DNA from 3 places in the Amycolatopsis sp. NPDC043887 genome. Region 2 is predicted to be linked to each of the others. Evidence: riboswitches for the same ligand, from Rfam matches in the RefSeq annotation. Region 2 holds a riboswitch; each other region holds the start of a gene.
The links. A riboswitch is a leader RNA that binds a small molecule or an ion and turns the genes downstream of it on or off. The one in region 2 is predicted to bind S-adenosylmethionine.
Positions count from the first base shown of each region.

Region 1 (10,143 bases), on a different contig from region 2:
TCGTCGCCGTCAACGAGGCGCCGTCCGAGTCCTCGCTCGAGGGCGACGAGGCCGAGGCTGCGGAGACCACCGCCGAGGACGCCGAATAAAGTCACCGATGTGACCGAAGCAGTACTTCCCGGGGCCGGCGAGCAGATCCTGCTCGTCGGCCTCGGCAATCCCGGCCCCCAATACGCGGGCAACAGGCACAATGTCGGCTTCATGGTGCTCGACGAACTCGCCGGCCGCGTCGGCGGCAAGTTCAAGACCCACAAGAGCGGTGCCGAGGTCCTCGAAGGCAGGCTCGCCGGGCAGCGAGTGGTCCTGGCGAAGCCGCGCTCGTACATGAATCTCTCGGGCGGCCCCGTCGTGGGCGCGGCCCGGTTCTACAAGATCCCCCCGGCCGGTGTCGTGGTCGTCCACGACGAGCTGGACGTCGACTTCGGCGCGCTCAAGATGAAACTGGGCGGCGGCGACAACGGCCACAACGGTCTCCGCTCGATCACCAAATCGCTGGGCACGAAGGACTACTACCGGGTCCGGTTCGGTGTCGGCCGCCCTCCGGGTCGGCAGGATCCGGCGGATTTCGTGCTGAAAGACTTCTCGACGGTCGAACGCAAAGAACTCGCTTTCGAGATCGATCGTTGCGCCGACGCCGTTGAAGCGCTCATCAGCACCGGTCTCGCCGCGGCCCAGAACACCTTCCACGCTGGGTGAACCCGCTCACATGGCAGTGCGTTACAGCTCGTCACTCGAAGGCGTTTCACCACGCCCTGATCGAGTCGTGGAGTAGCGCGAGCTCTTCCGGGGAACTCTCAAACCCGTTAGGACGGAATGCGGAGATCGCATTCCCCACCGAAACCGGAGAGAGTTTCATGTCGTTTACGGCCGAAGACATCACCGGCGCCACTTTCCCGAACGCCCCGATCGGGCGACGCGGATATGCCAAACACGAGGTCGACGCGTTCCTGGAACGGATCGCCGACACGATCTCGGACCGGGACGACCTGACGGCCGCCGAGGTCCACCACGTCATGTTCTCGCGTCCGTTGATCGGTAAGCGCGGCTATGACGAACGCGAAGTCGACGATTTCCTCGACAAGGTCGAAGCACAGCTCGCTCACCGGACCGGCCAGCACGCGCTCGGTGTGCCCGGCGCCCGCGAAGAGAACGAAGCGACCGCCGAACGCGCCGTCCCGGACCGCGGCCCCGTCGAGTTCCTGCGGGAGCGCTAGTGCCCGTCACCGCCTTCGAGGCCAGAACCCGGCAGTTCGACCGGGCGCCGATCGGCGCCCGCGGCTATCACGAACCCGCGGTCGACGCCTTCCTCGAACGGGTCGCGGCGACCCTCGACGGCGATGACGACCTGTCGGTTTCAGACGTCCACAACGTGGCTTTCGCCAAAGCCCCGCTGTCGAAACGAGGCTACGACCCGGCAGCCGTCGACGCGTTCCTGCGAGACGTCGAGGGAACACTGGCCGGGCTGTCCCATTCCGCCGGCTACTACATAGCGCCTGCCTTGGAGCACACCCATACCCGCAAGCCACCTTGGCGACGCCGCTGACCACCGGGAGGTGCAGCGAAGGGGGCCGGGTCCGCGATCTTCGCGGACCCGGCCTATTCGTGTCAGCTGGTCGCCGCGTTCTTGGCGATCTTGTCCGCGAACTGGACGGCGGTCGCGGCCCGCTTCACCTTGCCCGAGGGCGTCTTGGGCAGGCTTCCCGCCGGGAGCACCACGACCGCGAAGGGCCGCATGTCGACGGCGCCGCGCACCTTGGCCGCGACCTCCTTCGCCAGCGCCTTCTCCGCTTCCGGATCCCCGGCGAGTTTCGATTCGACCACGACGGCGAACCGTTCACGGCGGCTGCCGGCGTCGAGCCGCACGGCCACGGCGTTCCCCGCTCGGACCCCCTCGACCGAGGTCGCCGCGCGTTCGATATCGGTCGGGTACAGGTTCCGGCCGCCCATGATGATGACGTCCTTGCGACGGCCGCAGATGACGATCATGCCATCGACCAGGTAGCCGAGGTCACCGGTGAGCAGCCAGCCGTCCTCGTCCTGCGTCGCGAGAGGCCCTTCCATGGTCAGGTACCCCGGTGTCACGGCCTCGCCGCGCAGGCGGATCTCCCCGACCTCGCGTTCTCCGAGCACCGTTCCCTTGTCGTCGACGATCTCGGCCTCGAGCCCGTCGAGCGGCGGCCCGAGCACCGCGAACGACCGGACTTCGTCGGTCCCCCGGCGCGGGTCACCCTCGGGGACCGGCACCGCGCGGTTGTCCGCCTCGAGCGCGTCGGCCTCGACCACGTCCAGCGTCAAGCCGGTGAACAACGGCGCGAACGAAACCGCGAGAGTCGCCTCCGCCATGCCGTACGCGGGGAACACGCATTCGGCGGGCATCTTGAAGCGTGCCCCAGCCTCGACGAACGTCTTCACGGCTGTTTCGTCGATCGGCTCGGCGCCGTTCAGCGCGATCCGGAGCTTCGAGAGGTCGTACGCGTCGTCGTCCTCGACACGGGCCATCCGCCTGCCCACGATCGCGTACGCGAAGTTCGGCGCGGCCGTGGTCGTGCCGTTGTACTTGCTGATCAGCTGCGGCCAGATCAACGGTCCCGACAGGAACTCCAGCGGCGTGATCTTGACGAGCTCGACGCCGAACGTCATCGGCACCGTCAGGAACCCGACCATCCCCATGTCGTGGAAGGTGGGCAGCCACGAGACCATCACGTCGACGTCGAAATCGAACTCTGCCCGGTCGACCATCGCCTTGACGTTCGAATACAGGTTCCCGTAGGTGATCTGAACGGCCTTCGGGTCGGCCGTCGACCCGCTGGTCAGCTGCAGGAGCGCCGTGTCCGATTCGGCTGTCGGCACGGGCTCCGGCAGCGGTTCGGCCTCGAGCAGCTCGGCGATGACCTGGAAGGCGATGCCGTGCTCCGTGAGCACCGGCGCCAGCTGATCGAACGGCTCACCGAGCAGAACCAGGCCGGACCCGATCATCCGCAGCACGCGAACGGTGTCCTCGGCCCATTCGGCGAGGTCTGTGCGCTGCGTCGGCTGGTGCAGCATCGTCACGCTGCCGCCGGCGAGCCAGACCGCCTGAACCGTCGGCGCGATCAGCGACGGCGCCGCCGCCAGTACCGCGACCGCTTTGCCGGGTTCCAGCCCAGCCGCCACCAGACCCCCGGCGACCCGCTTGGCCTGCTCGTGAATCTCGGCCCACGTACGCCGAACCGGCTCCTTGGGCTCCCCGGTGACCATTCCCCGCTGCTGACCTCGCCCCGCCGCGGTGGCGACGAGCGTGTCCACGAACCGACTCATGCGCGTCACACTACTGTCCGCGCTGAACGGCCCGCTCGCCGTCGAGCGAACTCATTCGATCGCTTCGGAGGTCTCGAGCCACTGGGCCTCGACCTCCTCCTTCTCCGTTTCGACGGCTTTCAATTCGGTGTTCAGCTCGATGAGTTTCGTCGGATCGGTCGCCGCTGCGAGCAGCGCCGCATGCAGCTTCTCTTCCTTCGCGTGCAGCTGGTCGAGCTTGCGCTCGAGGCGGGACAGCTCCTTCTGGGCCGCCCGCTGTTCCGCGGCGTTCTTCCTGGGCGCGGAGGCCTGCGCGTTGCCGCTCTTTCGGTCTCCGCCGGCCTTCTCGAGTTTCTTGGCGCGACGGTCGAGGTACTCCTCGATCCCGCCCGGCAGGTGGGTCACTTGCCCGTCCCCGAACAAGGCCACGATCGTGTCGCAGACGCGTTCCACCAGGTATCGGTCGTGCGAAACGACGACGAGGCTGCCCGGCCAGGAATCCAGCAGATCTTCGAGCTGCTGCAAGGTGTCGATGTCGAGATCGTTCGTCGGTTCGTCGAGCAGCAGCACGTTGGGCTCGGCCATCAGGAGCCGGCACAGCTGCAGACGGCGCCGTTCACCACCGGAAAGGTCCTCGACCGGCGTCCACTGCCTCGCGGCGGGGAAACCCAGCTTTTCGGCCAGCTGGGAAGCGGTCAGCTCCTGCTTGCCGAACACGACCCGGCCGGAGACCTCTTCGATCGCCTGCAGCACGCGCAGATCGCCCGGCAGGTCATCGAGCTCCTGGCGCAGATGCGCGAGGCTGACCGTCTTGCCCTGGATCCGTCGTCCCGTCTCGGGTTCCCTGTCGCCGCCGAGCAGCTTGAGGAGCGTCGTCTTGCCGGACCCGTTGACGCCGACCAGGCCGATCCGATCGCCGGGCCCGATCCGCCAGGTGACGTGATCGAGCAGAGTGCGGTCGCCGACGGTCAACGTGGCGTCCTCGATCTCCAGCACGGTCTTCCCCAGCCGACGGCGGGCGAACGCCTGCAGCTCGACCGAATCACGCGGCTCCGGCACGTCGGAGATCAACGCCTCCGCCGCCTCGACGCGGTATCGCGGCTTCGACGTCCTGGCCTGCGGACCGCGACGCAGCCATGCGAGCTCTTTACGTGCCAGGTTCTGCCGCTTTTCCTCGGCCGTCGCCGCAAGCCTCGCCCGCTCGGCCCGCGCGAAGATCCAGTCAGCGTATCCGCCTTCGTACTGCTCGACGCGACCGTTGGCGACCTCCCAGGTCACACTCGCGACCGTGTCGAGGAACCACCGGTCGTGGGTGACGACCACGACCGCGATCTTGCGGTTGAGCAGGTGATCCGCGAGCCAGCGCACACCTTCCACGTCGAGGTGGTTGGTGGGCTCGTCGAGGACGACGAGGTCCAGTTCACCGGTGAGGGCGGCCGCCAACGCGACACGGCGCCGTTCGCCACCTGACAGGTTCGCCGTCGCCTTCTCGATACCGAGAGCGGTGATGCCCAAACCATCCATAATGGACCGGACACGCGCGTCAGCGGCCCACTCGTGCTCCGCGCCGTAGCGCTCCAGCACGACGTCTCCGACCGTGCTGCCGTCGGGAAGTTCGGTCCGCTGGGTGACCACCGCCATCCGCAGGCCCCGGACTTGACTGACACGTCCCGCGTCCGGCTCGCTGATCCCCGCGAGGACCTCCAGCAGCGTCGTCTTCCCGCCCCCGTTGAGACCGACGACACCGATACGCTGCCCCTCCGCCACACCGAGCGAAACACCGTCGAGCAGCGGGCGCACCCCGAAGGACTTGCTCACCGACTCCAGGTTGACCAAGTTGGCCATGCCTCAGCCGATCCTTTCCAAAAAGCTCGCACCACAACGAATTAGTCGGTGTCCATTTCGGACACCCTCATGCGTGCACCCGAGGCGGCGACGGCCGCGGCGCGTCGTCTCCGCCGACCAGCCGGGCTCCGGGGACCGGCCCGTGCGCGACGCGCACCGTGCGACAGACACCCGCGCCGGACAGCTCCGCGGCCACCTCGACGGCCGACTGGGCGTCCGCGCACAGGAACGCACAGGTCGGCCCGGATCCGGACACGGTGCCGGCGAGCGCCCCCGCGTTGACTCCCGCCCTCAATGTGCGACGCAGCCCCGGACGCAACGAGACAGCGGCCGCCTGCAGGTCATTGCCAAGAAGCAGCGCCAGCTGCCGCGGGTCGCCGGATGCCAGCGCCTCCACCACCGGAGTGTGCGAGCCGATTCGCGGCGGGCTGCCCTCTTCACGCAACTTGTCCAGCTCGCCGAACACCCGTGGAGTCGAAAGCCCACGCTGGTCGAAGGCCAGGACCCAGTGGAAGGTGTGCCTCGACAAGACAGGCACCAGCTGCTCGCCTCGGCCGGTGCCCAGCGCTGTCCCGCCGTAGAGCGCGAAAGGTACATCGCTACCGAGCTTCGCGGCGATACCCGCCAGTTCGTCCCGGGAGATGTCGAGCTTCCAAAGCGACGCGAGCCCCACCAGCGTCGCGGCCGCGTCGGCACTGCCACCGGCCATCCCGCCCGCGACCGGGATGCCTTTGCGCAACACGACTCTGACCTTGGACTCGCCGTCCGCCTTGCCGACGTGGGCCGCCAACGCCTGCGCCGCCTTCCAGGCGAGGTTGTTGGCTCCTGTCGGTACGGAACCTTCACCTTCGCCGTAGACCTCGACGCCGGGGTCCTCGGTGACCGCGACGGTCACCTCGTCGGTCAGGGAAAGCGCCTGGAACACGGTCACCAGCTCGTGGTAACCGTCCGGGCGTACGTCACCGACCGACAGGTGCAGGTTGACCTTGGCGGGAACCCTGACGGTCACTGGGGGCGGTACGACGGCGAGCACGCGTCAAGCCTACGTGGCCGCTCCACTTGCGCTGTCACCAGGAGAAAGAGAACGGACGGGTCGGACGCGAACGGGCCGCCCGGACGAAATTCGTCTGAGCGGCCCGTTCGCGGAGAAATCAGGCGGCGACACCCTGCGGCCCGCGGACCGGGTGGGTCACGTGGCCGCCACGTTCGGCGATCCAGGCGAGCGCGGCGTCCGCGCGCTCACCACGCACCCCGAGGCGGAACCGGCCGACCGGCGTGTCGCCGATCCGGGTCAGGCCGCCCCCGATGGTGGCGAGTTCGACGTCGAAGCGACCGGCGGCCTCCGGCAGCAGCGCACCGACCGAGGCGAAGCCGACGAGCACGACGTCCACCGCGCGGTCGTACTTCGAGGCCTGTGCCCGCCCGGTTTCGATGGCGGGAAGCAGCGCCTGCGCGGTCCGGCTGTTCGGGTCGGAGACCAGGTCGAGCACGGTTCCGCGTTCGATGATCGCGCCGGCCTCCAGAACCGCGACGTCGTCGCAGACACGGCGGACCACGCCGGCGTCGGGAGTGGTGAGCAGCACGGTGACGCCGAGCTCGGCGCGCGCGCGGTCGAGCACGGTCAGGACCGCGCCGGACTCCTCGGGCTGCACGCCCGCGGTCGGGTCGTCGGCCAGGAGCACGGACGGCCCGGCGGCCAGCGCCTTGGCGATGGCCACGCGGCGCAGCTGCCCCGCGGACAAGTCGCCCGGTCGCTGCCCCGCACGGGGGGTGAGCCCGACCAGGTCGAGCAGGTTGCCGACCCGGTTGCGGCGCTGCGGCCCGTCGAGGCCGAGCTGCTCGAGCGGCGAAGCGATGTTGCCGGCGATGGTGCGCTCGGCGAGCAATTCCGGCTTGGTGCTCACGACTCCGACCTGGCGCCGGATTTCGCGGAGCCGGCGTCCGTCGAGTGTCCCGGTGTTGAGGCCGTCGAGACGGACGACGCCGCGGTCGGGACGCTCCTGAAGACCGATGCACCGGGCGAGAGTCGATTTGCCGGAGCCCGCCGGACCGACGACCCCGAACAGCGAGCCTGCTTGGATGTCCACGCTCACATCGCGCAGTGCGACGACGGGATTTCCGTTGAGGGGAAAGGACTTGGACAGGTTTTCGACAGTGATCACGAAGGGCTCCATGCACATGGGGCGCTGCTTCTTTCGAGCGCGCCAACCGTCACCGAGTAACCGTCCGGGAAACGAACGGATTCAGAGATAAGGGAAAGGACTCAGGCAGTAACGGTGGAGCGTCGACACGCACTTACCGTGCGGCGACCTTCATCGACGACACGTCGCCTGGTCAGCAGGAGCGGGTGGGTGACCCTGTTCATTAGGCACAGCCTCCATCGGTCCTGGCGGTAGCACCTGCCCTGTGGAGGGTGGTTGCTGCGACTTCGGCGAGCCAGGTCTCTCAGTCGCTCGGGATGGCTCATTGAGTAAAACCGATCCCACTGGATGAAAGCAAGCGCGTAGGCGCAGATCACACGTCTGGTCGCGTCCATCATACAGGATGGTAAGTCCATATTATGAGACGCCAGTAGGCGTATCTACGTCACGACAGGCGCGCTGCCTGCTAAGACGAGGTCCGCCCACGCCGAATCGAGAGGAGGAATCACGCAGGTGCGCGGCCTTGGCCTGCCGCCGTTCGCGCGGCTCCGGTCACACCTGCGACACGTGGTCAGCCGGCGGCCGCGGCGATCCGGGCGAACTGATGAACGTCCAGCTGCTCCCCGCGAGTCTTGGGGTCGATACCCGCCTTTTCGAGCAGTTCCCCCGCGCGTTCGGCGGAACCGGCCCACGACGCCAACGCGGCACGCAAGGTCTTCCGCCGTTGCGAGAAGGCGGCGTCGACGACCGCGAACAGCCGTTCCCGATCCACGGACGACACCACGTCGCCCCGTTCGAACGCGACCAAGGCGGAGTCGACGTTCGGAACGGGCCAGAACACCGCCCGGGGCACCGCGGCGACCTTGCGCGTCTTCCCGTACCAGGCGAGCTTGACGCTGGGAACGCCGTAAGTCCGGCTTCCCGGACCCGCCGCCATCCTGTCCGCGACCTCGGTCTGGACCATTACGAGACCGCTGGTCAGCGACGGCAGTTCGGCGAGCAGGTGGAGCACGACGGGAACGGCGACGTTGTACGGCAGGTTCGCGACGAGCGCCGTCGGCCGCGCGGGCAGATCGTCCGCGGTGATCCGCAACGCGTCCGCGCCGACGACCGTCAGCCTTTCGCCCCCGCCTCGTTCTGCCACGGTGCTCGGCAGCCGCCCCGCCAGGACAGGGTCGATTTCAACCGCGACGACCTCGGCGCCGGTCGCGAGCAGCCCGAGTGTCAGCGAGCCGAGGCCCGGCCCGACCTCCAGGACGACGTCCCCTTCGCCGATCCCCGAAAGGTCGACGATGCGGCGCACCGTGTTGGGATCGTGCACGAAGTTCTGACCGAGCTTCTTGGTCGGACGTACGTCCAGCTCGGCCGCCAGCGCCCTGATTTCCGCAGGACCGAGCAGTTCAGTCACCCGACGATCGTAACCAGGTCCGGTAAGCCACGATTGGCCGGTGGACGACGTCGCACTCGATGGGGAAAAAGTCCGGCTGCGCGAATGGCGCCCGTCCGACCTCGGGCCGCTCCTCGACTTACTCGATCCCGCGCGGCCTTGGCACGAAACGAACGGGCCCTACTTCGGCACCCCGACCACAGCCGCCGCCGAATCCACGGCGCGCGAACTCACCACGATCAAGTCCGATCCGCCCGATCCCCGCACCAGCCTCGCCGTGTGCGATCTGAGCGACGGAAGGCTGATCGGGCGGGTCAGCTGGTACTGGGAAAGCAGGCAGACCGACTGGCGGCGGATGGGGCTGGTCATCTACGACGAGCGGTATTGGGGCGGCGGGTTCGGCACCGAGGCCTTGCGCATGTGGACGACCTACTTGTTCTCCCGCACCGACGCGCTCCGCCTGGACTTCGCCACGTTCTCGGGTAACCCGGGAATGATCGCCGTCGGGCGACGGCTCGGGTTCGTCGAAGAAGGCCGGTTCCGGCGCGCACGGCGCTGGTCCGGCGGCGTCCACGATTCCGTCGTCTACGGGGTGCTCCGCGAGGAGTGGGCCCGGATGCATCGCCAGGGCAAGGGCCCGGCCGGATCCGACCCCACCATCCGTATGGCTTTCCGAAGCGACACGCATCCCACTCAAGGGTGATCGGCGCAGGTTCGCACCGCCGGAGCGTGATGATCATCCACCCGATCGATACCGTGCATTCGTTCGAATCTGCCTCGACAATCGAGGGATGACCAGTACAAACATTCCCAAGGCCTTCCCGCTCAACCTGCCGGAAGGTGACGCCGACCTGCTTCTCGACGAGTTGCAGACGCGGCTACGCGAAGGGCGACGTCTTGTCGCCGAAGTCGGCCAGATCCTGGCCGAGATCGAGTCACGTGGGGTCCGTGAGCTCTACGGACACAACTCGATCGCCGTCTTCTACGAGCATGTGGCCCGGGTACCTCGAGCAGAGGCTCAGAGAGTGACCGGCAGAGCGCTGGCGCTCAATTCGAGACGGGCGCGCGACGGCACGTCGATCGACCCCGTCGCGCCCCTGACCGGTACTGCGGCCACCACCGGCGCGCTGGCCGAGGCCAGCATCGACCGGATCGTCACGGTCATGAAGAGGCTGCCCGAGCACGTCACCGCGAGCGCACGCCTCGAGGCCGAGGAGGGCTTGGTCGAGCTCGCCCGCGTCGCGAGACCGCGCGACGTCACGGTGGCGGGCACAGAGCTGCTCGCACAACTGGACCCGGATGGAGGACCCAAAGACGACCCCGCTCCGCAAAGGCGGCGGAGCGACTTCTGGTTGCGCCAGAAACGAACCGGCCGCTGGGACATGCGCGGCGACCTCGATGCCGAGACAGGCGCCCGCCTGAACGCGCTCCTGGTACCACGGGCCTATCCGGTCCCCGATGGAGAAGCCGACGACCGTTCGCCGGCTGAAAGAC
Region 1 covers NZ_JBWKEB010000014.1:128,269-138,411, forward strand. Annotated here, with positions in the region: gene AC069H_RS32200 (50S ribosomal protein L25/general stress protein Ctc) at 1-89, shown strand, start outside; gene pth (aminoacyl-tRNA hydrolase) at 100-696, shown strand; gene AC069H_RS32210 (DivIVA domain-containing protein) at 855-1,214, shown strand; gene AC069H_RS32215 (DivIVA domain-containing protein) at 1,214-1,543, shown strand; gene AC069H_RS32220 (fatty acyl-AMP ligase) at 1,606-3,297, opposite strand; gene AC069H_RS32225 (ABC-F family ATP-binding cassette domain-containing protein) at 3,349-5,121, opposite strand; gene AC069H_RS32230 (4-(cytidine 5'-diphospho)-2-C-methyl-D-erythritol kinase) at 5,189-6,154, opposite strand; gene AC069H_RS32235 (methionine ABC transporter ATP-binding protein) at 6,273-7,283, opposite strand; SAM riboswitch class I at 7,496-7,586, opposite strand; gene rsmA (16S rRNA (adenine(1518)-N(6)/adenine(1519)-N(6))-dimethyltransferase RsmA) at 7,834-8,670, opposite strand; gene AC069H_RS32245 (GNAT family N-acetyltransferase) at 8,711-9,352, shown strand; gene AC069H_RS32250 (DUF222 domain-containing protein) at 9,441-10,143, shown strand, end outside.
Region 1: linked by a shared signal. The riboswitch ahead of AC069H_RS32235 (methionine ABC transporter ATP-binding protein) and the one ahead of AC069H_RS30610 (aminotransferase class V-fold PLP-dependent enzyme) in region 2 are both predicted to bind S-adenosylmethionine.

Region 2 (10,143 bases):
ACCGGATGGTCGAGCTGAACCAGCAGATCACCTGGTACCCGGAGAACGTCAAGGACGGCCAGTTCGGCAAGTGGCTGGAGAACGCCCGCGACTGGTCGGTCTCCCGCAACCGGTACTTCGGCACGCCGATCCCGGTGTGGCAGTCGGACGACCCGGCGTACCCGCGCACGGACGTCTACGGCTCGCTCGACGAGATCGAGCGCGACTTCGGCGTGCGGCTGGAGAACCTGCACCGGCCGTTCATCGACGAGCTGACCCGGCCCAACCCGGACGACCCGACCGGGAAGTCCACCATGCGCCGGATCGAGGACGTGCTGGACGTCTGGTTCGATTCGGGTTCGATGCCCTACGCGCAGGTGCACTACCCGTTCGAGAACACCGAGTGGTTCGAGCACCACTACCCGGGTGACTTCATCGTCGAGTACATCGGCCAGACCCGCGGCTGGTTCTACGTCCTGCACGTGCTGGCGACCGCGTTGTTCGACCGGCCGGCGTTCCGCACCTGCATCTCGCACGGGATCGTGCTCGGCTCGGACGGCCAGAAGATGTCCAAGTCGCTGCGCAACTACCCGGACGTCAACGAGGTCTTCGACCGCGACGGTTCCGACGCGATGCGCTGGTACCTGATGGCGAGCCCGATCCTGCGCGGCGGGAACCTGGTCGTCACCGACAAGGGCATCCGCGACGCCGTCCGCCAGGCCGTGCTGCCGCTGTGGAACTCGTACTACTTCCTCGCGCTCTACGCGAACGCCGAGGGTGTGGAAGGCCAGTGGCGCACGGATTCGAAGCACATCCTCGACCGGTACGTGCTGGCGAAGACGCACGAGCTGGTGACCGATGTCGAGCACGCGCTCGACACCTACGACGTCGCCGGTGCCTGCTCGACCGTTCGTGACTTCCTCGAGGTGCTGACGAACTGGTACGTGCGCCGGTCGCGCGACCGGTTCTGGGCGGGCGAGCAGGACGCGATCGACACCCTGCACACCGTGCTGGAGGTGACGTCGCGGGTGGTGGCACCGCTGCTGCCGCTGACCACCGAGGTCGTCTGGCGCGGGCTGACCGGCGGCCGTTCGGTGCACCTGACCGACTGGCCGAACGCGCTCGACCTGCCCGCCGACGCGGCGCTGGTGACGGCGATGGACCGGGTGCGCCAGGTGGCGTCTTCGGCGCTCTCGCTGCGGAAGTCGAACAAGCTGCGGGTGCGGCTTCCGCTGGCCAAGCTGGTCGTCGCCGCGCACGAGGCCGACTCGCTGCGCGACTTCACCGACATCCTGCGCGACGAGGTCAACGTCAAGTCCGTCGAGCTGACCACGGATGTCGCCGCGCACGGCGGTTTCGAGGTCGCGGTGAACGCCCGCGCCGCCGGGCCGCGGCTGGGCAAGGACGTCCAGACGGTGATCAAGGCCGTCAAGGCCGGTGAGTGGACGACCTCGGAGAGCGGCGCCGTCGTGGCCGCCGGGATCGAGCTCGTCGAAGGCGAGTACGACCGGCGTCTGGTCGCCAAGGGCGGCGGCGCGGCCGCGGAACTGCCCGGCGGCGCCGGACTGGTGCTGCTCGACACCGAGGTGACCGACGAACTGGCGGCCGAAGGCCTCGCCCGTGACCTGGTCCGGGTCGTGCAGCAGGCCCGCCGTGACGCCGGGCTCGACGTCGCCGACCGGATCGCGCTGACGGTCGACGCGCCGGAAGAGGTGGTCACGGCCGCGAAGACGCACGAGGAGTTCATCGCTTCGGAGACGTTGGCGACTTCGGTCGCCTACGGCGATGTCGCCGACGGCTCGGCCGGGACGGTCGGGGAGGGCACCAAGGTGACCGTGGCGGTCGCCAAGGCCTGACTCTCGCAAGTGACATGAAAGGCCCCTTCATTGCTAATTTTGCGATGAAGGGGCCTTTCATTGCAGTCGTGAGGTCCCGATCACCGGGATCACGAAAAGGATTCGGTATAGCCGCTTTCCCGCCGGAAGCGCGCCTTGCGCGGGGGAAATCGGCAGGCTGGCGCCCGGGGGCGCGCGAGGGGCGCGCCGTATGGGGGAGAGCGAATCCATGAGTCCTGCCCGGAAAAGAGGGATCCTGATCGGCGCCGCGCTGGCGGTCGTCGCCATCGTGGTGGCCGCGGTGGTGCTGCTGGTCAAGGAGGACCGGGCGCCTGCGGCCGCCGTCGGCCCGGGGGAGTCCACCGCGAACACGCAGGACAGCCCGGCGCAGGTCGCCGGCCGGTTCCTGCGGTTGTTCGACATGGGTGACCTGACCACCGCCCCGGTCGACGATCCAGCGGCGGCCACGACAGCCCTGACGGGTACGCGCAACACGCTCAACGGGGCGTCCGTCAAGACGTCTCTCGGCGAGGTCCCGACGACGCCGGGTGACGCGCCCTCGACGTCGGCCACCTTCCACGCCGCGTGGACGTTCGCCGGCGGCAGCGTCTGGAAATACGAAGGCAAGCTTGACCTGGTGCGCAACGCCGGGAAATGGGTCGTCCGCTGGGCGATGTCGGTGATCCACCCGAAGCTCGAAGCCGGGCAGCGGCTCGCCGTCGCCCCGGTTTCGGCCAAACCGGTCGTGGCCGACCGCGACGGCAAGGCCCTCGTCGGCGGCGACGCGGCGGGCGTCGCGCCGATCCTGCAGGGGGCCTTGGCCAAGGTCGCCTCCGAGCAGAACGGCGGCAGCGGAACCCCGGCCACCGTCACCGTGTCGCGCGTCGACGCCTCCGGGAAGCCGGTCGAAACGCTCTTCGGGCAGACCGCCGAGACCGGCAAACCGTTGACCTCGACCTTGAGCGTGGCTTCTCAGGCAGCCGCCCAGAAAGCCGTCGACGGCTTCGGAGGGCCGGCGATCATCGTCGCGATGAAGACTTCGGGCGAACTCCTGGCGGTCGCGCAGAACGGCGCGGCCGGGAACCGGCCGGATGCGCTCAACGGCCTGTACTCGCCGGGTTCGGCTTTCAAGATCGCCACGGCGACCGCGGCGTTGCAGCAGGGCGGGGTCACCGCCGACTCCCCGTTGGCCTGCCCGGGCAGTGAGCAGATCGGGACCCGCACGCTCAAGAACGACAACGGGTTCGACCTGGGGACCGTCCCGCTGAAGACGGCGTTCGCCGCGTCGTGCAACACGACCTTCGGGCGACTCGCCAAGCAGCTGCCCGCGGACGGACTCGCGAGGGCCGCAAGCCAGTTCGGCCTCAACGCCGACTTCGAGATCCCCGGACTCGCCACGGAGACCGGGAGGGTGGAGCCGTCCGGCAGCGGTGACGAGCAGGTCGAAGCCGGGATCGGGCAGGGCAGGGTGCAGGTCAGCCCGCTGGGCGCGGCGCTCATGGCCGCGACGGTCGCCACGGGGAAGCCGGTGGTCCCGAAGCTGTGGCAGGGCCTGGAGACCAAGGTCAACGTCGGCTACCAGGCCCCGCCGGCCGGGGTGTTGAACCAGGTCCGCGCGATGATGCGTGAGGTCTGCACGACTGGGACCGCGAAGGCGCTGAAGGGCAGCGGAGCGGTCTTCGGCAAGACGGGGACGGCGCAGTTCGGGTCGGGCGCGGACGCCAACGGCTGGTTCGTCGGCTATCGCGGGGACGTCGCTTTCGCCGTCATGCTCGAAGGTTCCAACGACTCCAAACCCGCGGTGCAGCTGGCGGCGAAGTTCCTGGCAGGCTGACGCTTCGGCGGTCGCCGAACCGTGGGTCTTCTACGGTGGACGCATGGAGACGATCGCCCTGGCCGAGGTCGCGGCCGTGCTCGCCGATCCGAGCCGCGCGTCGATGTGCCTCGCGCTGCTCGACGGGCGTGCCTGGACGGTGACCGAGCTGGCGGGCGCGGCCGAAGTGGCCGCGTCGACGGCGAGCGAGCACGTGAAGAAGCTGACCGAGGCAGGCTTCGTCGTGCGGGTCAAGCAGGGGAGGCACAGTTACGTCCGGATAGCCGGCCCCCGGGTGGCGGAACTGATCGAGCATCTGGCGCAGCACGCCGAGCATCGGCCGGTGAAGGGGCTGCGGTCGTCCGTGCGGGTGAAGCGGCTCGGGTTCGCCAGGACCTGCTACGACCACCTCGCCGGAACGGTCGGCGTCGCGCTGCGGGACGGGATGCTCGCCACTGGGCTGATCGACGACGCCGGCGGCCTGACGCTGACCGATCGCGGCCGCGAGGTGCTCGGCGCACTCGGGGTGGAGATCGACGGCGGCCGCCGCCCGATGCTGCGTGACTGTCTGGATTGGACGGTCCGGCGTGATCATTTGGCGGGCCGGGCCCCCGCGGCGTTACTGTCTCACGGAGTGAGCGCCGGCTGGTTGTCCCGTGAGGGCGACCGCGCGGTGAAAGTCCTGCCCGCGGCGGAAGAACCGTTCGCGGAACTCGGCGTCGACCTGGTGGCCCTGCGCAGTCCGTAATGGACAGTCTGTAACACAGGCTGTCCGGACGGATTTCGGCCGGTACACGGACGAGTGACGAGCACCGCCTCACTATTCTGGAGCCCTCACGGCGACCGGAACGGGAGGCGACATGGAGCAACTCCCGCTCATTCTCGGCACCGGCGGGGCCGTGCTGCTCGTCGCCGTGATCGCCGTCCGGGTGTCGATCCGGGTCGGCCTTCCTTCGCTGCTGTTGTACCTGGGCATGGGGGTCCTGCTCGGCGAAGCCGGGTTCGGCATCCAGTACGACAACCCCGAGCTGACCCAGTCGCTCGGCCTCGCCGCGCTGGTGATGATCCTGTCCGAAGGTGGCCTCACCACCAGGTGGTCGGCCGTGAAACCCTCGCTGGGCATCGGAATCGCACTGTCCACAGTGGCCGTGGTGGTGAGCATCGCGGTCACCGGCGCCGCCCTGCACTGGTTACTGGGCCTGGACTGGCGGATGGCGTTGTTGTGGGGCGCGGTACTCGCCTCGACCGACGCCGCCGCGGTCTTCTCGGTGCTGAGATCCGCGGGGATCGGCAAGCGGCTCGTCGGCGCGCTGGAGATCGAGTCGGGGATCAACGACGCCCCGGCCTACATCGCCGTCGTCGTCCTCGCCGAGGGGACGACCATCGACTGGTCGCTGCCGCTGCTGGTGGTCTACGAACTCGCCGCCGGGCTGGTGATCGGCCTGGCCTTCGGCTGGGGCGGGGCGTTCGCGCTGCGCCGGGCGGCGCTTCCCGCCACCGGTCTGTACCCGCTGGCCACGGTCGCGGTGTGCGTCGTGGCGTACTCGAGCGGGCAGCTCGCCCACGCGTCGGGCCTGCTCGCCACCTACGTGGCGGCCCTGGTGCTGGGGAACTCGAAGCTGCCGCACCGGTCGGACACGCTGTCCTTCGCCGAAGGGCTCGGCTGGCTCGCGCAGATCGGCCTGTTCGTGCTGCTCGGCCTGTTCGCCTCGCCGAGCAGGATCTTCGAAAGCCTGGTCCAGGGCCTGGTCGCGGGTGCGGTCGTGCTACTGCTCGCCCGCCCGCTGTCGGTGCTGCTGTCGGCGCTGCCGTTCAAGATCCCCTGGCGAGAACAGGTGTTCCTGTCCTGGGCCGGGCTGCGCGGTGCGGTCCCGATCGTGCTCGCGCTGATCCCGCTGTCGTCCGGGGTGCCGGGCGCGCAGCAGCTGGTCGACGCGGTGTTCGTGCTGGTCATCGTGCTGACACTGCTCCAAGGGGCGACGCTGACCCCGCTCGCGAGAATCCTCGGGCTGGCCCAGCACGCCGAGGCGCACGAGATCGACGTCGACTCCGCGCCGCTCGACGAGATGGGCGCGGAACTCCTGCAGGTCCGGATCCACGCGGGATCGAAGATGCACGGCGTGTACCTGGCCGAACTGCGGCTGCCGGTGGGGGCGACGATCAGCCTCCTCGTCCGAGACGGCTCCGGCTTCACGCCGAACAAGAACACCAGGCTCCAGGAACGCGACCAGTTACTCGTCGTGACGACCGCCGAAGCCCGTGACGCGGCCGAACGACGCCTTCGGGCCGTCGACCGCGCCGGCCGCCTCGCCAGGTGGAAGGGCGAATCCGGCCAGTAGGTCACGAACCGGCACCAGCTGTTCGTCGGTTGATCTCAGAAAATTCTTCCCTTTCGTACTTCCTTTGAATTACTTTCCCCGCAACTGACTCCATCGAATGGGTGAGTGTCACGGGGTAAGGAGTACGCAAGGTGACGAAACTTCCTGTGTGGTTCGCCGGTCTGGGGGCCGCTGTGGCGCTCGTCGGAGTGGTTCTCGCCGCCCCGACTGCGACGGCGGCCGGGGCCTTTCCCGCGTTCGGGCTCCCCTTCGACACGGGCCAGTCGGTCTACTCGGCGGGGATCCACTCGGACAACGGGACGTCCGGAGTGAAGAACGCCATCGACTTCAGCCCCGGGGACAAGACCGTTCGCGCCCCGCTGGCGGGCACGGTCCGGATCCAGCACTGCTCCGGTGGCGACTGGGTGACCGTCGACCACGACGGCGGCTGGCGGACCGGGTACTACCACCTGGAGAACATCGCGGTCACCGACGGCCAGAAGGTCGCCCCCGGCGACGCACTCGGCCGGACCGGTAACGCGCTGCCCTGTGGTGGCAGCAGCACCGGCGCCCATGTGCACTTCACCCTGTGGACCCTGCCCACGGCGGCCGCGCAGGGCGGCGACTCGCGCGACTTCGGGGTCGGCGCGGGCAACTGGAACGGCCTGTCCTACGACGAGGTCTCGACCAAGGTCGCCGAGGCCTACGGCGAAGCCGTCGACGGCAAGACCTTCGGCGGCTGGCGGTTCACCGCGGGCACCGATCAGTACTCCGGCACAGCGACTGAGGTCTCCTCCCGCGCGACCGTCCCGCTGCCCGGCCGATTCCGGGTCTGACCGGCCGTTGCCCGGCGCGGCGCGGCGCCGGGCAGCGGTTCTTCCCGCTTGCGGAGCACGTGAGCGGCGTCTCAAGATGCGGACGAGGGCTGGCTCGATCGCCCGCCCATCCGCTAACTTCGTTCCTAGGTCACGAGTGTCAGCGTCAAGCCCCGGCTAGCTGACCGGCAACCCTCCTACCGCGGTGGGGTGCCCCGGGTGAGGACCTGGCTCGTCGCGTGGTGCGACGGGCAAGCGCGGGATCCTCGTCGGGTCCCCTGACCCGGAGGATGACGATGACTCTCGCACTCGAACGCACCAGCGCTCCCGCTGAAGTCGCTGAAACCGTTGCCACGCACCAAAACCCGACGGTCGCGTGCGCCGATCTGCGGGTCCCGCTGGTCACCGGCGGCGACATCGGCTACGCCAACCTCGATCACGCGGCGAGCGCCCCCTGCCTGGACAAGGTGCGTGCCGCGGTCGACGAATTCCTGCCCTGGTACGCCAGTGTGCACCGCGGCGCCGGGTTCGCCTCGCAGGTCTCGACCAAGCTTTACGAGCGCACGCGCGGAATCCTGCGCGGCTTCGTCGACGCGCGGTCGACCGACACCGTCGTGTTCACCCGCAACACCACCGATTCCTTCAACCTTCTCGCGCGCAGCCTGCCGAAGCACACGTCGGTCGTCGTGTTCGACACCGAGCATCACGCCGCGCTGCTGCCGTGGAAGGGACCGAACGTCCGCCGGATCGAAACCCCTCGGACCCGCCTCGCCGCGGTGTCCGCCGTGGACGAAGCGCTCGCGGACTGCCCGCAGGGCCCGCGCCTGGTGGTGCTCACCGGAGCGTCCAACGTGACCGGGGAACTGTTGCCGGTCAAGGAGATCGCGGCCGTCGCGCGGCGGCACGGCGCCCGGATCGCGCTCGACGCGGCGCAGCTCGCGCCGCACCGCAAGATCTCGATCCGCGATCTCGACGTCGACTACGTCGCGCTGTCGGGGCACAAGCTGTACGCGCCTTTCGGTGCCGGCGCGCTGATCGGCCGCGCCGACTGGCTGCGCGCGGCTCAGCCGTACCTCGCCGGTGGCGGCGCGACGAAGCTTGTCACCCGTGACTCCGAAAACCTCGGCGTGGTCTGGAATTCCGGCGCCGAGCGGCACGAAGCCGGTTCGCCCAACACTGTCGGCGTCTACGCGCTCGGTGTCGCCTGCGAGACCCTGGCCGCGAACTGGGACGGGATCGTCGCCCACGAGGAGGAACTGCTGGCGCGGCTGCGTCGCGGCCTCGCCGCCGTCCCCGGTTTCGCCGAACTGCGGCTGTTCGACGCGCCGGTCGACCGGGTCGGCACGCTCAGCTTCGTCGTCGACGGCTTCGACCCGGGCTGGCTCGCCGCGGTGCTGTCCGCGGAGTACGGCATCGGCGTGCGGGACGGCGCGTTCTGCGCGCACGTGGCGACGAAGCGGCTGATCGCCGTGGCCGGTGCGACGGGGCAGCAGGCCGTGCGGGTCAGCCTCGGCCTCGGCAGCACCACCGAGCACGTGGACCGGATCGTCCTGGCGCTGCGCCAGATCGTCGCCCGTGGCGCGCGCTGGCAGTACGAGAAGCCGGAGGGCCGCTGGGTGCCGGAGAACGATCCGCGCGAACTTCCCCCGTTCTGCGCCTGACCCACTATCCTCTCCCCGCATGGGGAACGAGCGACCGCGTTACTGGTTTCCGCTGGCGTTGCTGGGTTTCGCTCAGCTGATCGTGGTGGCCTTCGGCGGGATGTGGTCCGGGGGCTGGTTCGCCTACGCGCCCGCCGGTGAACAGCAGTTCCTGACCCAGAATCTTTACGGTGTCGGTGATGGTGGGGTTTTCGGATCCTTGCGCGGGGTCGAGATGAGCCGCGAGACCGCCGCCGCGCTGGACACGTCGTTCGACATCGCCGGCCGGAACGACGACTGGCTGTTCGCCGTCCTCGTGGTCTACCTCGGCACGGTGCTGTTCTACGCCATCCGGACAAAGACCATGCGCTGGTGGAAGGTCGCCGCGATCGCGCTCGGCGGACTGGTCGCCATCGTGCTGGCGGATCTGGTCGGCTACTGGGAATTCGATCTCGACGGTGACACCCGGAGCGCGATCCTGCTGACGCTGGGCCTCGTCGGGCTCGCCTGGCTGGAGCGCAGCGTGCTGGTGCTGGTCGTGGCCGCGGCGTTCGTGCTCTGCGCGGTCGTGCTCGCGCAGGGACAGCTCGCGCTGGTGCTTTCGTCGCTGGTCGTGCTCGCCGGGGCGTTCGCGGCCCTGCTGAGCAGGCCGAAGACGGCCGCCGAGGAGTCCTGAACACGCTCAGTGGACAATGGGGCTGTGAGTACTGAGCCCGAAACGGCGCCACCGTCGCCACCGCTGCCCAAGAAGCGCGTCGCCGTGGTGTTCGCCGTCGCCGCGGTGCTGTGGGGGATCGACCTCCTCACCAAGCAGATCGCCGTGTCCACGCTGGAGGGCAAGCAGCCGGTCGAGTTCCTCGGCGGGCTCGTGTACTTCCAGCTGGTGCGCAACCCCGGTGCCGCCTTCTCGATGGCGACCGGGCTGACCTGGGTGCTCGCGCTGGTCGCGATCGCCGTCGTGATCGCCATCGTCTGGCTGTCCCGGCGGCTGCGCTCGGTCGGCTGGGCCATCGGCCTCGGCCTGGTGCTGGCGGGCGCGCTCGGCAACCTGACCGACCGGATCTTCCGCGCGCCCGGCCCGCTGCAAGGGCACGTGGTCGACATGATCTCCGCGTTCGCGCCGAACGGGCAGGGCTGGGCGATCTTCAACGTCGCCGACTCGGCGATCTGCGTCGGCGGCGTGCTCATCGTGATCCTTTCCTTGCTGGGCAAGGACTACGATGGAACGTCTACAAAGGACAAAAAGAAGGCGGCGAGCGAATGAGCGCGCGGATGTTGCCCGTTCCCGACGGGCTCGACGGCATGCGCGTCGACGCGGGGCTGGCGAAACTACTGGGACTTTCCCGCACGGTCGTGGCGGAGCTGGCCGAATCCGGTGAGATCCTCCTCGACGGCAGGCCCGCCGGGAAATCGGACCGGCTGACCGCCGGCGGACTGCTCGAAGTGACGCTGCCCGATCCGGCCTCGGCCGTCGAGGTCGTCGCGGAACCCGTCGAAGGCATGAAGATCCTGCACGACGATGACGACATCGTGGTGATCTCAAAGCCGGTCGGTGTCGCCGTGCACCCGAGCCCCGGCTGGGCCGGGCCGACCGTCGTCGGCGGGCTCGCCGCCGCCGGGCTGCGCATCGCGACCTCGGGCGCCGCCGAACGCCAGGGCGTCGTGCACCGGCTGGACGCCGGCACCACCGGCGTCATGGTCGTGGCGAAGAGCGAGCACGCGTACACCGTGCTGAAGCGGGCG
Region 2 covers NZ_JBWKEB010000013.1:82,963-93,105, reverse strand. Annotated here, with positions in the region: gene ileS (isoleucine--tRNA ligase) at 1-1,835, shown strand, start outside; gene AC069H_RS30630 (penicillin-binding transpeptidase domain-containing protein) at 2,044-3,648, shown strand; gene AC069H_RS30625 (ArsR/SmtB family transcription factor) at 3,692-4,375, shown strand; gene AC069H_RS30620 (potassium/proton antiporter) at 4,488-5,966, shown strand; gene AC069H_RS30615 (M23 family metallopeptidase) at 6,098-6,781, shown strand; SAM riboswitch class IV at 6,910-7,024, shown strand; gene AC069H_RS30610 (aminotransferase class V-fold PLP-dependent enzyme) at 7,057-8,421, shown strand; gene AC069H_RS30605 (hypothetical protein) at 8,441-9,076, shown strand; gene lspA (signal peptidase II) at 9,101-9,664, shown strand; gene AC069H_RS30595 (RluA family pseudouridine synthase) at 9,661-10,143, shown strand, end outside.

Region 3 (10,143 bases), on a different contig from region 2:
CACCTGAGACGAAGAGGTTCACGCCGAACGGCTCGCCGGTCAGCGCGGCCGTCTTCGCGATCCGGTCCGAGAGGGCGTCGGCGCTCAGATAGCCCCCGGCCAGGAAGCCGAATCCTCCCGCCGCGGTCACCGCGGCCACGAGCTCGGGAGTGGTCGGCCCGCCCGCCATCGGGGCCGCGATCACGGGAAAACGCAGATCTTCGAACACGTTTCCGACGATAGACCCCTCGTGGCGACACGGAATGTGACGTTCGAGTCACTCCGAGATTCCCCTCTTGATGGTCTAGACCTTTGACGCTGAGAATGCGACGATCGAGCCAGCGCGTGACGTGCGTCACCCCCCCTGTCCCCTGGAGGCACCCGGTGAAGACCTTGAAAGCGCGGCTGGGCCGCGCCTTCGTCGGGGTGGTGCTGCTCGCCGGCGCCACCACCGCAGCCGCCCCAGTCGCCGACGCGGCCACTCCGCCACTGCAGGCGATTGTCCCGGTCCCGGTCTCGGTCCGTGCGGTCACCGGCTCCGACCACACCTTGACCACGAACACCAAGATCTACACCCAGGCCGGTTCGGCACAGGCCAAGGCCGTCGGCGACTACCTCGCCGGGATCCTCCGCACGTCCACCGGCTTCCCCCTGCCTGTCTCCGACGCGCCGTCGGGCACACCAGCCGACGGCATCTCGCTACTCCTGTCCGGCGCCGACGCTCGTGTCGGCGACCAGGGCTACCAGCTCAACTCGACGTCCGCTTCGGTCGTCCTGCGCGCTACGACACCACAAGGTCTCTTCGGTGGCATACAGACACTGCGGCAGCTGCTGCCGGGCAAAATCGAAAGCTCCACGGTCCAGCAGGGGCCCTGGACGGTCCCGGGTGCCGACATCCTGGACTACCCGCGATTCGGCTACCGAGGCGCGATGCTCGACGTCGCCCGGCACTTCCATCCGGTCGCCACGGTCAAGCGGTACATCGACCAGCTGGCGCAGTACAAGATCAACAACCTGCACCTGCACCTCGCCGACGACCAGGGCTGGCGCATCCAGATCGACAGCTGGCCGCGGCTGACCACCTACGGCGGCAGCACCCAGGTCGGCGGTGGCGCCGGCGGCTACTACACCAAGGCGCAGTACACGGAGATCGTGAACTACGCGGCCTCGCGGTTCATCACGGTCATCCCGGAGATCGACATGCCCGGGCACACCAACGCCGCCCTGGCCTCGTACGCCGAGTTGAACTGCAACAACACCGCTCCCCCGCTGCGCACCGACACCGCCGTCGGCTACAGCTCGCTCTGCATCTCGAAAGAGATCACCTACACCTTCGTCAACGACGTCATCCGCGAGGTCGCCGCGCTGACGCCCGGGCCGTACTTCCACCTCGGCGGCGACGAGGCCCAGGCCACCAGCGACGCGGACTACCGCACGTTCATGAACCGGGTGCTGCCGATGGTGGCCGCCGCGGGCAAGCAGGTCGTCGGCTGGCACGAGATCGGCAAGGCCACCCTGCCCGCCACGGCGACTCCGCAGTTCTGGGGCACGACGACGTCCAGCACGGAGGTCACGAACGCCGTCGCCCGCGGCAGCAAGGTGATCCTGTCGCCGGCGAACAAGGCCTACCTGGACATGAAGTACAACTCCAGTACCCCGATCGGGCTCTCGTGGGCCGGCTACATCGAGGTCCAGGACGCCTACAGCTGGAATCCGGGCGCCTACCTCTCCGGCGTGCCCGAATCCGCCGTTCGCGGCGTCGAATCGCCGCTGTGGACCGAAACCGTCGTCACCCCGGCGAACATCGACTACCTCGCCTTCCCCCGGCTCCCCGCGCACGCCGAACTCGGCTGGTCGCCGTGGTCGACCCACGATTGGAACACCTTCCGAGTACGCCTCGGCGCTCAAGCCCCGCGGTGGCAGGCCCAGGGCCTCGACTACTACAAGTCGAGCCAAGTGCCTTGGGAAACCGGATCCGGGAACCCGGGCACCTGCTCTCTCCCCGCCTGGGACCGCGCTTCAGTCTACACCGGAGGATCGACCGTCTCCCACAACGGGCGCAAGTGGACGGCGCAGTGGTGGACGCAAGGCGAGGAACCCGGCGCAGGCGGCCAATGGGGTGTCTGGCGCGACAACGGCACCTGCTGATCCTTCCGTTGGTCCGCTCGGCCCTCTTCCCCTGGCCGGGCGGGCTACGGTGGCCCCATGGCCGCAGACCTCGAACTCGTCCGCACCCTTTCCTTGCGCGAAAACGGACTCGCGACCGTCTCGACGGTCCGCGCGGACGGCACCGTCCACTCCTCGGTGGTCAACGCCGGCGTCTTCGAAGACCCGGTCACCAAGACACCGGGAGTCGCCTTCGTGGCGATGGGCGGGGTGAAGAAACTCGACCTGTTCCGCCGGGCCGGCCACGCCACGGTCACCTTCCGGCGCGGCTGGGAGTGGGCGGCGGTCCAGGGAAGCACGCACCTGATCGGACCGGACGACCCGGACCCGGACTTCGACCTGGCAGGCCTCCCCCGGTTGCTGCGCGAGGTCTTCATCGCGGCGACGGGGACCCACGACGACTGGGACGAGTACGACCGCGTGATGGCCGCCGAACGCCGGGTCGCCGTCTTCGTCACGGCGAACCGCATCAGCGGGAATCGCTGACGCGAAAAGGCCGCTCGGATCGCGATCCGAGCGGCCTTTTCGCAAGTGTCGCCTACTTCTTCTTGCTCCCGGCGTCCTCAGTGGACAGCGCGGCGACGAAGGCTTCCTGCGGGACCTCGACCCGGCCGACGGTCTTCATTCGCTTCTTGCCTTCCTTCTGCTTTTCCAGCAGCTTGCGCTTACGCGAGATGTCACCGCCGTAGCACTTCGCGAGCACGTCCTTGCGAATCGCGCGAATGGTCTCGCGGGCGATGATCCTCGACCCGACGGCCGCCTGGATCGGGACCTCGAACTGCTGCCGCGGGATCAGCTCGCGCAGCCGCGTCGCCATCCGGTTGCCGTAGCCGTACGCGGCGTCCTTGTGCACGATCGCCGAGAACGCGTCGACGGTCTCACCCTGAAGCAGGATGTCGACCTTGACCAGGTCGGCGACCTGGTCGCCGCCCTCTTCGTAGTCAAGGGACGCGTAGCCGCGCGTACGCGACTTCAGCGTGTCGAAGAAGTCGAAGATGATCTCCGCGAGCGGGATGTTGTAGCGCAGTTCGACGCGGTCCTCGGAGAGGTAATCCATCCCCAGCAGCGTGCCGCGCTTGGCCTGGCAGAGCTCCATGATCGTGCCGACGAACTCCGACGGCGCCAGGATACTCACCTTCGAAACCGGCTCGTGGACCTCGGAGATCTTCATCCCGGACGGCCAGTCCGACGGGTTCGTCACCACGACCTCGCTCTTGTCTTCGAGCACGACGTTGTAGATGACGTTCGGCGCGGTGGAAATCAGGTCGAGGCCGAATTCGCGCTCGAGCCGGTCCCGGGTGATCTCCAGGTGCAGCAGGCCGAGGAAGCCACAGCGGAACCCGAACCCGAGCGCCACGGAGGTTTCCGGCTCGTAGGCGAGCGCGGCGTCGTTGAGCTGGAGCTTGTCCAGTGCTTCACGCAGCTCGGGATAGTCCGAACCGTCGACCGGGTACAGGCCCGAGTAGACCATCGGCTTCGGTTCGCGGTAGCCCGCGAGCGGCGCCTCGGCGCCCTTGCGCTCGGAGGTGACGGTGTCACCGACCTTCGACTGCCGGACGTCCTTCACCCCGGTGATGAGGTAACCCACCTCACCGACGCCCAGCCCCTTGCTGGCCTTGGGCTCCGGCGAGATGATCCCGACCTCGAGGAGTTCGTGGGTGGCGCCGGTGGACATCATCTTGATCCGCTCGCGCGGCGTGATCTTCCCGTCGACGACCCTGATGTAGGTCACGACGCCCCGGTAGGTGTCGTAGACCGAATCGAAGATCATCGCTCGGGCGGGCGCGTCCGCGTCGCCGACCGGCGGCGGGACCTGCTTCACGCACTCGTCGAGCAGTTCGGTCACGCCCATGCCGGTCTTCGCCGACACGCGGAGCACGTCCGAGGGCTCGCAGCCGATGATGTGCGCCAGCTCGGCCGCATACTTGTCCGGATCGGCCGACGGCAGGTCGATCTTGTTCAGCACCGGGATGATGTGCAGGTTCTTCTCGAGCGCCAGGTAGAGGTTCGCCAGCGTCTGCGCCTCGATCCCCTGTGCGGCGTCGACCAGCAGGATCGCTCCTTCACAGGCCTCCAAGGCCCGGGAAACCTCGTAGGTGAAGTCCACGTGACCGGGGGTGTCGATCAGGTGCAGGACATGGTCCTGGCCGTCGACCTTCCAGGGTAGGCGCACGTTCTGCGCCTTGATGGTGATCCCGCGTTCCCGTTCGATGTCCATGCGGTCGAGGTACTGAGCGCGCATGGCCCGCTCCTCGACCACGCCGGTGAGCTGCAGCATCCGGTCGGCCAGGGTCGACTTGCCGTGGTCGATGTGCGCGATGATGCAGAAGTTCCGGATGAGTTCCGGGGGCGTGAAGGTCGTGTCGGCGAACGTCGTCAACGGGTTTCCTCGCGAAGGTCGGGGTGTGCCACCTCTATGGTCCCATGCCGCTCCGGGTGCGAGTGGGGGTCATCCCCGATGCGGCCCGTGATGAGCTGTGGTGCCCTCGAAGTATGAGTACTTCACTCTCCCAGATACTCGACCGGACGTTCGGCCATCCCCGGGGACTGCTCGGCCGGTTCGGCGGCCGGGCGATGGCGCACGGCAACGCCGCCACCGAACTTCGCGTCGTCGAGCTGGCGTCGATCGGGTCCGGCGAAACCGCCCTGGTCGTGGGCCCTGGGCCGGGCATCGGTCTCGAGGCCACGGCCGCGCGCGCGGGCCGCGCGATCGGCGTCGACCCCTCCCAGGAGATGCTCGTCCGCTCGCGCCGCCGCTGCGGCGACGAGGTGGAGCTACGGCACGGCACCGCGGACTCCACAGGCCAGCCGGACGAGAGCGTCGACGTGGTCCTGAGCGTCAACAACGTGCAGTTGTGGAGGGACCGGGCGGCCGGGTTCGCCGAACTGTTCCGCGTCTTGCGGCCCGGCGGGCGGCTGCTGCTGTCGGCGCACGAGAAGTGGCTGCCGGTGTCCCGGCACGAGCTGGCCGACGAAGTGACCGCCGCCGGCTTCACCGACCTGCAGACCTGGACCTGGGAACCGCCGGGCTTCGGTGCCTCGCTCGCCGCTCAGCTGCGCGCGATCAAGCCGCCGGCCTAGCGCGGATCAGTGCGCAACGGGTGCTCACGCGGCACCTCGACCAGCACGATCCTGGTGCCGTCCGGATCGGCGATCCACGCTTCGTCCAGACCCCAGGGTTCACGCCGCGCCCCGCGGACAGGCTCCAAACCCTTCTCCGCGAGTTCCTCGAGCGCCGCGGGCAGATCCCGTACTTGGAGCCACAACGCGACGTCCGGGGTCGGGCCGGTTTTCCCGGTACCGACGATCTCGATCGACCCGTTCCCGGCGAAGAACACCGTCCCGCCGGGGAACTCCTTGTCGATGGCCAGGCCCAGGGTGTCCCGATAGAACGCCGTCGACACGTCGAGGTCCTTCGGGTGGATCAGCACCCTGCTGCTCAGCACGTCCATGGCTCAATCCCTACCGGATGGGTTCAGGCCATCGCAATCGCGGTGATCCCCGCCAGCACCACCACCGACCCGGCCAGCCTGCGGACGGCGTTCGCCTCCCCCAGGACCAGCCAGGCGGCGAGGCCGCCCAGGACGATGCTCAGCTCCCTCGCCGGTGCGACGAGGCTCACCGGAGCGATCTGGAGGGCGTAGAGCACCAGCAGGTAGGCGGCCGGCGAGAGCACACCGACGACGAACACCTCACGCTTGTGTTCGCGCCAGAGCCACGAGATCTCTTCGCGGTCCTTCAGCGCGTACGGCGTCATGAGGAGGCTCTGCACGATCGCGCCGGTTCCGAAGTAGACGATCGGCGGGACCGCGAGGCCCGTGACCGAATGGGCGTCCCAAAGTGTGTAGGCGGCGATCGTGAGCCCGGTCAGCATTCCGTAGACCAGGCCTTTGCGGCGAGCGACACGATCGGCGGCGTCGGCATGCGCCGACGCCCGGCCGGTCCCGATCACCAGCACTCCGGCGACCACGAGGAACGCGCCCACCAGGCCGAGCACCCCCGGCCGCTCGCCGAGCAGTACGACGGCCGCGAGCACCGAGATCAGCGGCCCGGTACCGCGGGCGACGGGATAGACGACGGAAAGGTCGCCGACGGCGTAGCCCCGCTGGAGGACGATCCCGTAGGTGACGTGGAACACCGCCGTGACCACCGCGGCGAGCAGCCAGGTCCACTGTGGACGTTGCGGCTCCACGGCCAGCGAGACGGCCATGACGGGGACGAGCAGGATCGCGGAGAGGCTGTAGTAAGCCCAGACGAACCGGGCTCCGCCACGACGGATCCGCTTGGCCGCGAGGTTCCAGCCCGCGTGGATGACGGCGGCGATGACGACGAAAAACAGGGCGGTGGCGTTCACGACGGACCTTTCACGTTTTCCGCGCACGCGGAAAACACCGGTCCTCCAGGCTTTTGTCCCGTCAGATGAACGGCGGCGCTTCCGGCCCCGCCGATGGTGCCGCTCGGACCTGTCCCATCTGCCCTGATTGTGTGTTTCGCTGAACGGGCAGGCGGCGGAACCCTAGGCACTACGCTCCGCACCGTACCTCAAGCACCCGTCCCGAGGTGGCCGCGAGCCACCCCTGGACGGCTGTTAAGCTTGCCTTTCACCGTCGTGTGGCATTCCGTCATGGAGGAAACCCGCGCGCTCCCACGAGCACGCAGGGCCGGTCACAGCGCGGCGGTGAAACCACCGAGAGACTCAAGAGGAGCGCCCCCGTGGCCAACATCAAGTCGCAGATCAAGCGCATCACCACCAACGAGAAGGCGCGTCAGCGCAACCAGGCGATCCGGTCCTCGGTGAAGACCGCGATCCGCAAGTTCCGCGAGGCCGCCGACGCCGGCGACAAGGCCAAGGCCCTGGAGCTGCAGAAGGACGCGGCCAAGAAGCTGGACAAGGCCGTGACCAAGGGCGTTCTCCACGCCAACCAGGCCGCCAACAAGAAGTCCGCGCTGGCGAAGCGCGCGAACTCTCTCTGATCGGCTTTCGAAGGGCCCCGGCGACGCGCGTCGCCGGGGCCCTTCGCCGTGTTCAGCGGCTTGCGCCGTGGGCGGCGACGACCTCCAGGACGGCGCGCTCCAGCGCGTACTCCGGGTTGGCCGCGACCCCTTTGACCTCGGCGTTGAGCCGGGCGACCACCCGCATCGCGGTGGCGAGCCCGTCCTGGCCCCAGCCGCGGGCCTGCCCCTGGGCCTTGCGCACCTTCCACGGCGGCATCCCCAGCTCACCCGCCATCTGGTTCGGGTTCCCGCGACCGGCACCGGACACCCGCGCGATCGTCCGGACGGCGTCGGCGAGGGCGTCCGCGACCAGCACGTGCGGTACGCCCAGCTGCATCGCCCAGCGCAGCGACTCCAGCGCCGCCGCCTTGTCCCCGGCGACGGCCTTCTCCGCGACGGCGAACCCGTTCACGTCCGCACGGCCCCGGTGGTAGCGCCGGACCGCCTGCTCGTCGACCGTTCCGCCGGCGTCCGCGACCAGCTGGGTCGCCGCCGACGACAGTTCACGCAGATCCGAACCGACCGCGTCGATCAGCGCGAGCACGGCCGCACCGTCGATCTTCCCGCCGACCCGGCGGACCTCGTTGCGGACAAAGGATTCCCGCTCCGCGGGCTTGGTCAGTTTCGGGCACTCGACAACCTCCGCACCGGCCTTCTTCAAGGCAGCGGGAAGCCCCTTCGCGGCCTTGCTCCGGCCGCCTCCGCTGTGCACGACGACGAGCACGATGCCGTCGGCGGGCGCCTTGACGTAGGCCATCACCCCGTCGGCTAGCTCCTGCGAGATGTCGTGCGCGGACTCGAGGACGATCACCCGGCCTTCGGCGAACAGGGAGGGGCTGACCATCTCCGCGAGGGCTGGGACTGTGAGGTCCGACACCCGGATCCGGGTGAGATCCGCCGTCGGGTCGGCCGCCTTGGCCGCGTCCGAGGCGCTGCGGACCGCGCGTTCGATCAGCAGCTCTTCCTCACCGAGAACCAGGACCAGCGGCGATGGGGCGGAAGCTTGCGTCGTCACGGTGACGATCCTGCCACTCCTCCTCTCGTGTGCTTTGTCCGGTGATGTGTTGCGGGCACTGTGGCCCCACCTGAGCCTCATGTCGTACGGTGTTGGCGAGGCGACGCGATCATGCGCGTGCCGACAATCGAATACCGCTCATCCAGAGGGGCAGAGGGAACGGCCCGATGAAGCCCCGGCAACCGGCGTCAGCCTGTCATCCCGCGATCGCGGGATAGCTGACGAACACGGTGCCAATTCCGGCCCGCCATGGCGGGGCAGATGAGGAAAGGAACCTCGCGATGACCGCAACCCTCGGCACGACCTCCACCACCAAGACCCCGGATCTCGGACCGGCCGTCGAACTGGTGTCGAAGGAAGAGGGACACCGGCAGCCGCTCGCTCCCGAATTCGTTTCCGCCGAGGACTTCTCGCCGCTCGAAGTCGCCTACGACTTCGGCCGCGTGCGCCGCGAGGACATCGAAGCCGGACCGAAGAACATCTGGCGCTACAAGAAACTCCTTCCCGTTCCCTCGAATGTCGAAGAGATCCCCAACACCGAACCCGGCGCCACCCGGCTCATCCAGGCCGACAGGCTCGCGAAAGCCTTGGGTGTCAAGAAGGTCTGGGTCAAGGACGACACCGGCAACCCCACCCACTCCTTCAAGGACCGCGTGGTCGCCGTCGCTTTGGCGGCCGCGCGCGAGTTCGGGTTCGATGTGCTCGCCTGTCCCTCGACCGGCAACCTGGCCAACGCCGTCGCCGCCGCGGCGGCCCGTGCCGGCTGGCGGTCGGTCGTGCTGATCCCGAAGACCCTGGAACGCGCCAAGATCCTCACCACCGCCGTGTACGACGGTGACCTGATCGCGGTCGACGGCAACTACGACGACGTGAACCGGCTCGCCACCCAGCTCGCCGCCGAGCAGGAGAGCTGGGCGTTCGTCAACGTGAACGTCCGGCCCTACTACTCGGAAGGCTCCAAGACGCTGGCCTTCGAGGTCGCCGAACAGCTCGGCTGGCGACTTCCCTCCCAGATCGTGGTGCCGATCGCCTCCGGTTCCCAGCTCACCAAGGTGGACAAGGGTTTCCGCGAGTTCGGGCAGCTCGGCCTCGTCGACGAGACGCCGTACAAGGTGTTCGGCGCGCAGGCCACCGGCTGCTCCCCCGTCTCGGCGGCCTTCCGCGCGGGGCACGACGTCGTCCAACCGGTCAAGCCGGACACGATCGCCCGGTCGCTGGCGATCGGGAATCCGGCCGACGGCCCCTACGTCCTCGATGTGGTCAACCGCACCGGTGGCGCGATCGAAGACGTCACCGACGAAGAGGTCGTCGAGGGCATCCGGCTGCTCGCCCGCACCGAAGGCATCTTCACCGAGACCGCCGGCGGCGTCACCGTGGCGACGGCCAAGAAGCTCATCGAGACCGGCAAGCTCAACCCGGACGAGGAGATCGTCCTGCTGATCACCGGTGACGGCCTCAAGACCCTCGACGCCGTCGAGGACAAGATCGGCCCCAAGGCCACCGTCAGCGCCTCGGCCGACGCGGTGCGCGAGGCTCTGGGCATCTGAGTTCCCGTCGGCCCGCCTCAAGTACGAGGCGGGCCGCGGGGCTCACCCCGGCGTACCAGGGCGAGGCCTCGCGCGTCGGCGAGGACCGCGGTGTCGCCGTCCGTGTCCGTCCTGGCGACCGACGCGCCGACGGCGGCCAGATTGTCCAAAGTGGACTTGTTCGGATGCCCGTACGTGTTTCCGGCGCCGACGCTCACCAACGCCGCCCGCGGCGCGACGGCGTTGAGGAAATCCGGTGCCGTGTAACGGCTTCCGTGGTGCGGGACCTTCAGGATATCGGCACGCAGTTCTGCCCCCTCGGCCATCAGGTCGGCCTGCGCGGCGAGCTCGATGTCGCCCGTCAGGAGCACCCGGCCCGCCGGGGTCCCGGCGCGCAGGACGACGGAACCGTTGTTGATCACCGTGCCGTCCTGTTCGCGGACCGATCGACCGGTGACATAC
Region 3 covers NZ_JBWKEB010000003.1:375,651-385,793, forward strand. Annotated here, with positions in the region: gene AC069H_RS11185 (NAD(P)H-dependent flavin oxidoreductase) at 1-208, opposite strand, end outside; gene AC069H_RS11190 (family 20 glycosylhydrolase) at 364-2,127, shown strand; gene AC069H_RS11195 (pyridoxamine 5'-phosphate oxidase family protein) at 2,185-2,631, shown strand; gene lepA (translation elongation factor 4) at 2,684-4,525, opposite strand; gene AC069H_RS11205 (class I SAM-dependent methyltransferase) at 4,639-5,226, shown strand; gene AC069H_RS11210 (VOC family protein) at 5,223-5,597, opposite strand; gene AC069H_RS11215 (EamA family transporter) at 5,621-6,499, opposite strand; gene rpsT (30S ribosomal protein S20) at 6,859-7,119, shown strand; gene holA (DNA polymerase III subunit delta) at 7,172-8,155, opposite strand; SAM riboswitch class I at 8,291-8,423, shown strand; gene thrC (threonine synthase) at 8,437-9,702, shown strand; gene AC069H_RS11235 (ComEC/Rec2 family competence protein) at 9,720-10,143, opposite strand, start outside.
Region 3: linked by a shared signal. The riboswitch ahead of thrC (threonine synthase) and the one ahead of AC069H_RS30610 (aminotransferase class V-fold PLP-dependent enzyme) in region 2 are both predicted to bind S-adenosylmethionine.